2 regions of the Enterobacter sp. UPMP2052 genome follow, and region 2 is predicted to be linked to the other one. Evidence: predicted binding sites of a transcription regulator. Region 2 holds the regulator's gene; the other holds the start of a gene.
What was found. Region 2 encodes PurR, which represses purine synthesis genes. Its sites were predicted from a motif close to CANGCAAACGTTTGCNTG; they were not measured.
Positions count from the first base shown of each region.

Region 1: purE (5-(carboxyamino)imidazole ribonucleotide mutase) is a predicted target of PurR. The motif match lies at 1,508-1,525, and genes of this name have one in related genera.

Region 1 covers NZ_JBSKJR010000002.1:207,811-211,914, forward strand. Annotated here, with positions in the region: gene purK (5-(carboxyamino)imidazole ribonucleotide synthase) at 1-931, opposite strand, end outside; gene purE (5-(carboxyamino)imidazole ribonucleotide mutase) at 928-1,437, opposite strand; gene lpxH (UDP-2,3-diacylglucosamine diphosphatase) at 1,557-2,279, opposite strand; gene ppiB (peptidylprolyl isomerase B) at 2,283-2,777, opposite strand; gene cysS (cysteine--tRNA ligase) at 2,952-4,104, shown strand, end outside.
Region 2 covers NZ_JBSKJR010000001.1:1,391,969-1,396,072, reverse strand. Annotated here, with positions in the region: gene punC (purine nucleoside transporter PunC) at 1-526, opposite strand, end outside; gene punR (DNA-binding transcriptional activator PunR) at 641-1,552, shown strand; gene purR (HTH-type transcriptional repressor PurR) at 1,569-2,594, opposite strand; gene cydH (cytochrome bd-I oxidase subunit CydH) at 2,892-2,981, shown strand; gene ACWKX3_RS06425 (MFS transporter) at 3,147-4,104, shown strand, end outside.

The DNA of each region.
Region 1 (4,104 bases), on a different contig from region 2:
GGCGAACCTCTTTATCGTACCAGTGCAGATGCACCAGCGGCAGCTTCAGCCAGTCGTAGTTCAGATCGGTCCCGATCAGGTTGATCATCACCGATGGGCTGTTCACCACCGGCTGCGGCAGCGGCAGGTCGGTAATGGCGCGCAGGTGCAGTTCAAACTGGCTAATCGACGCGCCGTTTTGCGTCCAGTGGCCGCTGTTGTGCACGCGCGGTGCCAGCTCGTTGATCAGCAGACCGGACGGCGTGATAAAGCACTCCATCGCCATCACGCCCACGTAGCCCAGCTCGTGCATGATGGCAGAGAGCATCTCTTCCGCCTGCGCCTGCTGCGCGGCGTTAGCCAGCGGGAAGGCCACGCTGGTGCGCAGAATGCCGTCCTGATGCAGGTTATGCGTCAGGGGATAGAACACCGTGCTGCCGTCATGGGCGCGAGCCCCAACCAGCGATACTTCACCGCTAAAGTTGATGCCCTGCTCAACGATGCACTCGCCGTAGCACTCTTCCGGCAGTTCAGCGGTTTCATGGGCGCGCAGTCGCCACTGGCCGCGCCCGTCGTAACCGCCCACGCGGCGCTTAACGATAGCCAGCTCGCCCAGCATCGCGAAGATGTCATTCCACTCACGTTTGTCAGACAGCAGCTGCCACGGCGCGGTCGCCAGACCGAGCTTATCGAACAGCTGTTTTTGCGTCAGACGGTCGGCGATGATCGGAAACACATCGCGGTTAACGAAGGCGTTATGCCGCGCCAGTTCGCGGGTCAGGGCGGTTTCCGGCCAGCGTTCAATCTCGGCGGTAATGACGCTCTGGTGGAACGGCACGGCTTCCGGTTCGGCGTCCAGCCCGACGGGCCAGACGGAAATACCCAGCGGCTCACCGGCCTGACGCAGCATACGGCCCAGCTGACCGTTGCCGAGAACGCAAACCTGCTTCATGCCGCACCTCGTGGGTCCGGGTTATCCAGCACCTCGTCGGTCTGGGCTTTACGCCACGCAACCAGACGCTGATGCAGCGCTTTATCCTGGGTCGCCAGGATCTGTGCAGCGAGCAGGGCGGCGTTGGCCGCACCCGCTTTGCCAATCGCCAGCGTACCCACAGGAATACCGCGCGGCATCTGGACGATGGAATAGAGGCTATCGACACCGCTCAACGCCGCGCTCTGGACCGGAACGCCCAGTACCGGCACCAGCGTTTTGGCGGCAATCATGCCCGGCAGGTGTGCTGCGCCGCCCGCACCGGCAATAATCACCGCGTAGCCGTTCTCTTCTGCGCCTTCGGCGAAGCTGAACAGCTTATCGGGAGTACGGTGTGCGGAGACCACTTCAACGTGGTGCGGAACGTCCAGGATTTCGAAGATTTCGGCGGCGAACTGCATGGTAGCCCAGTCGCTTTTGGACCCCATCACGATGGCGACACGCGCCGGATTATTGCGGGAAGACATGCGTCTTAAAACTCCTGTGGTGCGGAACACACTGCTTTCGAGGGCACAGAGAATAGCATGTAATATCGGCAAGGAAAACGGTTGCGCGGGTAAACTTGCCGCAAAATTACGCGGGAAAATCAGAACGGAAAGGCGATCAGTTCAACGCCGTCGGGGGTGACCTTGACCATCGATCCTTCGCTGTGCCATGCGCCTAATACCACGCGATGCGCGGGTTCGCCGTTGGCGATAAGGTTGTGCACGTCAGGACGATGGGTATGACCGTGGATCAACCACTGGACGCGGTGTTTTTCCATCACGTTAACCACTGCCTGCGGGTTAACGTCCATGATGGTCATCGATTTGCTGCTGTTGGCGGCTTTACTGCTCGCGCGCATTTTGGCCGCGATACGGCTGCGGATAAACAGCGGCAGGGCGAGGAACAGCGTCTGGATCCAGGGCGTATGCACTTTGGCGCGAAACGCCAGGTAGCCGGTATCGTCGGTGCAGAGCGTATCGCCGTGCATGATCAGCACCTTGCGGCCATAGAGATCGAGCACCTGCTCTTCCGGCAGCAGCGTCATGCCGGATTCGCGCGCGTAGCGTTTGCCCAGCAGGAAATCACGGTTGCCGTGGATAAAGGCGCAGGGCACGCCGGAATCCACCAGCGTCTTAATGGCCTCAGCCACTTCACGGTGCAGCGGGGTGGGGTCGTCGTCGCCAATCCAGGCTTCAAACAGATCGCCCAGAATATACAGCGCATCGGCGCTTTTCGCTTCACCGCGTAAAAAACGCAGAAAACCGGCGGTGATCGCCGGTTCTTCTGTTTGCAGATGCAGATCTGCAATAAAGAGTGTCGCCACGAATTACTCGCTGACGGTCACGCTTGTGATGATAACGTCTTCTTTAGGAACGTCCTGGTGCATACCGCTGCGGCCAGTGGCAACGCCTTTGATCTTATCAACCACGTCCATCCCTTCAACCACTTCTGCGAATACGCAGTAGCCCCAACCCTGCAGGCTTTCGCCAGAGAAGTTCAGAAAGTCGTTGTCAGCCACGTTGATGAAGAACTGCGCGGTTGCAGAGTGAGGAGCCTGAGTACGCGCCATCGCCAGCGTACCACGGGTGTTTTTCAGCCCGTTGTTCGCTTCGTTTTTGATCGCTTCTTTCGTCTCTTTCTGGTTCATGCCAGGTTCGAAACCGCCGCCCTGGATCATAAAGCCGTTGATCACACGGTGGAAAATAGTGTTGTTGTAGAAACCTTCGCGGCAGTAGTCCAGGAAGTTTTTAACTGTTTCAGGCGCTTTGTCATCAAAGGTCTTGATTACGATATCGCCATGATTAGTGTGGAAAGTAACCATTTTTGCATCCTGTTCCGTTATTGTGGTACGTCGACCCGTGCTCGGGTCACATATAGGGGCTTGTTATAGCATAACCATAAGGCGCGATCACCTTGCATTGTGTGCTGCTTCGGGTTTGAATTACGGGTAGAATAGTCGGTTTTCGTCCACACACGTGTTTACATGGAATCTTCGATGTTAAAAATCTTTAATACAATGACGCGCCAAAAAGAGGAATTTAAACCTATCCATGCCGGGGAAGTCGGCATGTACGTGTGTGGTATTACGGTTTACGACCTCTGTCATATCGGCCATGGCCGTACCTTTGTTGCTTTCGACGTGGTTTCGCGTTACCTGCGTTTTTTGGGCTACAACCTGAAGTACGTGCGCAACATCACCGATATCGACGACAAAATCATTAAGCGCGCTAATGAAAATGGCGAAAGCTTTGTGGCGCTGGTCGATCGCATGATCGCCGAAATGCACAACGATTTTGATGCGCTGAACATCCAGCGCCCGGACAGCGAGCCGCGCGCAACGCACCATATTCATGAAATTATCGATATCACCGAAAAGCTGATCGAACGTGGCCACGCCTATGTTGCCGACAACGGCGACGTGATGTTCTCCGTGCCGACCGACCCCACGTACGGCCAACTCTCCCGTCAGGATCTGGAGCAGCTTCAGGCCGGTGCGCGCGTTGACGTGGTTGACGTGAAGCGTAACCCGATGGACTTCGTGCTGTGGAAGATGTCCAAAGCGGGCGAGCCAAGCTGGCCGTCTCCGTGGGGCGAAGGCCGTCCGGGCTGGCACATTGAATGTTCCGCGATGAACTGCAAACAGCTGGGCAAACACTTCGATATTCACGGCGGCGGATCGGACCTGATGTTCCCACACCATGAGAACGAAATTGCACAGTCTACCTGCGCCCACGGCGGCGAATACGTCAACTACTGGATGCACTCCGGCATGGTGATGGTTGACCGCGAGAAGATGTCGAAATCGCTGGGCAACTTCTTTACCGTGCGTGACGTGCTGAAGTATTACGACGCGGAAACCGTGCGCTACTTCCTGATGTCCGGTCACTACCGCAGCCAGCTGAACTACAGCGAAGAGAACCTGAAGCAGGCGCGCTCGGCGCTGGAGCGTCTGTACACCGCGCTGCGCGGCACCGATAAGTCAGTACCGGCTGCGGGCGGCGAGGCGTTTGAAGCCCGCTTTGTTGAGGTGATGAACGACGACTTCAACACGCCGGAAGCCTACTCCGTGCTGTTCGACATGGCGCGCGAAGTGAACCGCCTGAAGTCTGAGGACATGGCCGCGGCGAACGCGCTGGCATCGCACCTGC
Region 2 (4,104 bases):
GCAGCATCAGCACCAGCGTAATGGCAAACAGCGTGGCGAAAATCGCCTGCCAGTCGAAATGGGCGAGGATCCAGCTGCCCAGCAGCGGAGCAAGGGCCGGCGACAGGCCGACCAGCGGCATGATGGTAGCGAAAATCCGGTTTGTACGCGAGGCCGGGTAGTAGTCGGTCACCAGCGCCTGCCAGGTGACCGCTGCCGCGCATACGCCCACCGCCTGAATAAAGCGCAGCACCAGCAGCCAGGTGGCATCACGTACCCACAGCATCCCCAGACAGCCTACGGCAAAAATCGCCAGGCCGAGTAACAGCACCGGCTTGCGGCCAAAGCGGTCAGAGAGCGGCCCCCACATCAGCTGTGCGATGGCGAAGCCCGCAAGGAATAAGCTCAGGCTGGCGCTGATGGCGGCGGCAGGCGTCTGCAAATCTTCCTGCATCGCGGCGAAAGCAGGGAGGTACATATCGGTTGCCAGAAAGCCAAGCACGCTTAAGCCGCCGAGCCAGACTAAAAATCCGTTCCTGGGTTGCATTGTTTTTTTCTCCTGAGGAGGCAGGTGTTAATTGGCGCAGAGTGTAGGGAGTGCAAAGCGGCTTGTGAAACGCTAATATTTGGTAAGTGCATTCAAATTTTTTGCAGGCAGAAAATGTGGTCTGATTATTCTCTTGAAGTTGTAGACGCCGTGGCGCGTAACGGCAGTTTTACCGGAGCCGCGCAGGAACTGCATCGGGTTCCCTCTGCGGTCAGTTATACCGTGCGCCAGCTGGAGGAGTGGCTGGCGGTGCCGCTGTTTGAGCGTCGGCACCGCGACGTGGTGTTAACGCCTGCGGGGGCGTGGTTTCTCAAGGAGGGACGTTCTGTCATCAAAAAAATGCAGATCACCCGCGAGCAGTGCCAACAGATCGCCAACGGCTGGCGGGGCCATCTCTCCATTGCGGTAGACAACATTGTGAAGCCCGAACGCACACGGCAGATGATCGTGGATTTCTATCGCCATTTCTCGGACGTTGAGCTGCGGGTATCGCAGGAGGTGTTCAACGGCGTCTGGGATGCGCTGGCGGACGGCAGGGTTGAGATGGCTATCGGCGCGACGCAGGCTATTCCCGTTGGGGGACGTTACGCTTTTCGGGATATGGGCATGCTGAGCTGGACCTGCGTGGTCGCCAGCCATCATCCTTTGGCCGCGCTGGAAGGGCCGCTGAGTGACGACACGTTGCGCAACTGGCCGTCGCTGGTGCTGGAAGATACCTCGCGCTCGCTGCCCAAACGCATCACCTGGCTGCTGGACAACCAGCGGCGCGTGGTGGCACCTGACTGGGAGTCGTCTGCCACCTGCCTGACGGCGGGCCTGTGCGTGGCGATGGTGCCCGTCCACTTTGCACGTCCGAGGATCGACAGCGGTGAATGGGTTGCCCTGCAGCTGGAAAACCCGTTCCCGGATGCAGCCTGTTGCCTCACCTGGCAGCAGAACGACGTATCGCCTGCCATGGCCTGGCTGCTGGATTATCTGGGAGACAGCGAAACGCTGAACCGGGAGTGGCTACGGGCGCCAGCGTAGCTGGCCCCGTTAACCATTAGCGACGGTAGTCGCGGAAAGGGCCATCCGCAACGGAACGGCGCTCAACAAGACGCGGGTGGACTTCAATAGACTGCGATTCTTCACGCTTGTTAACGATCCTGTCCATCAGCATGTTGAAAGCGGTTTCGCCCAGCGAATCTTTCGGCTGGTGGATGGTGGTCAGCGCCGGGGTGAAGAAACGGGCGTTACGCACGTTGTCATACCCGATCACGGAAATGTCCTGCGGCACGCGCAGACCCAGTTCATCCGCCGCACAGAGCGCACCCATTGCCATAATATCGCCCCCGCAGAAGACGGCGGTCGGGCGAGGCTGCTGGGAGACGATCTGCTGCATGGCGCGATAGCCCGATTCTGGCTCGAAGTCGCCCTGCACAATCCAGTTTTCCGGCACGGTGATCAGTGCTTCTTCCATCGCTTTCATAAAGCCAGCCAGACGCCCTGCGCCGGTGTTGCGCTCAAGCGGGCCGGGAATAACGCCAATCTCGCGATGCCCGCGTTCTACCAGATAACGACCCGCCATATAGCCGCCTTCAAAAGCGTTATCAATCACGGAGTCGGTGAAATCGGCGCGCGCTTCGCCCCAGTCCATCACCACCATCGGGATGTGACGGTACTCTTCCAGCATGGAAAGCACCGATTCCGGGTATTCTGAACACATCACCAGCAGGCCGTCGACGCGCTTTTGCGCCATCATTGAAAGGTAGGCACGCTGTTTTTCAATGTTGTTCCAGGCGTTGCCCAGAATCAGGGTATAGCCTTTCTGGAAGCAGTTTTTTTCCACCGCTTCGATAATTTCTGCGAAATAGGCCGCTTCGCTACTGGTTGCCAGCAAACCGATCGATTTGGTGTGATTCACTTTGAGGCTACGCGCTACCGCACTCGGGGAGTAGTGCAGCTCTTTGATCGCCGCCCAGACGGCATTGCGCGTCTCTTCAGCAACAAAGCGAGTTTTGTTAATAACATGTGATACGGTTGTAGTGGAAACGTTTGCGCGTTTTGCTACGTCTTTTATTGTTGCCATTAAATGTCACTCCAGACCATATCCTAAGCTCCTGATAATCATGAAGGTAAACGTTTGCCTTCTCTCACCCTTATTACGCAATCTTGAATTGCGACACGCCGGGAAAACGACACAGGACGTCAGGAGGGGGTCAATGGCCGGTACGCTAATAAATTTAGCGTGGAATTTTGTCCTATCTTGATGAAAAGGGGAAGAGCAAAAGTGGATATCAGGTTAAAACCAGGAAGATTTTTGACCTGAACTGTGTAAAAATGAGCAAGCTCACTTTTCGTGGGGTGATTAAAAGGAGAAAAATTGATGAGTTCCGATCTGAAGTTTTCGCTGGTTACCACCGTTATTGTGCTGGCATTGATTGTGGCCGGTGGTTTAACGGCTGCGCTGCACTGATTCACGCGGAGGGAGAGGCGTCTCCCTCCACATCCTCGCCTGATTGTTACCCCTCTGGCAAAAATCTTTTGCCAAAATGTAAACTTCTCATTTTTTGTGATTGATGTCATGCTTTTGGCTTCATTGTTCTGTGTCACGACGCGACACGGCATCCGGAGTTAACGCATGAAAATCAATTTCCCCTTGCTGGCCCTGGCGATTGGCGCTTTTGGGATTGGCACCACTGAATTCTCCCCGATGGGCTTGCTGCCCGTTATCGCGCGGGGCGTAGACGTCTCAATACCGGCGGCTGGTATGCTGATCAGCGCCTATGCGATCGGCGTGATGGTGGGGGCACCCCTGATGACGCTGCTGCTCTCGCACCGCGCGCGTCGCAATGCGCTGATTTTCCTGATGGCGATCTTCACGCTTGGCAATGTGCTCTCCGCAATTTCGCCTGACTACACCACCCTGATGCTGTCGCGTATTCTGACCAGCCTCAACCACGGTGCTTTCTTCGGGCTGGGATCAGTCGTTGCCGCCAGCGTGGTTCCCAAACACAAGCAGGCCAGCGCGGTCGCCACCATGTTTATGGGCCTGACGATCGCCAATATTGGCGGCGTACCGGCGGCGACCTGGCTCGGTGAAGTCATCGGCTGGCGCATGTCGTTCCTCGCCACCGCCGCACTTGGGGTTGTGGCGATGGCCGCACTGTTCTTCTCCCTGCCGAAGGGCAGCGCCGGAGAACGCCCTGATGTACGCAAAGAGCTGTCGGTGCTGGTGCGCCCTCAGGTTCTTTCCGCGCTATTGACCACCGTGCTGGGCGCCGGGGCGATGTTTACCCTCTATACCTATATTTCACCGGTGCTGCATGAGATCACTCACGCTACGCCGATCTTTATTACCGCGATGCTGGTGCTGATTGGCGTGGGCTTCTCGATTGGCAATTACCTTGGCGGGAAGCTGGCAGACCGTTCCGTTACCGGCACGCTGAAAGGCTTTTTAACCCTGCTGATTGTGATTATGGTGGCCATCCCGTGGCTTGCGCGCACTGAAGTGGGGGCGGCGATTGCGATGGTGGTCTGGGGGGCGGCGACCTTTGCCGTGGTACCGCCACTGCAAATGCGCGTGATGCGTGTTGCTC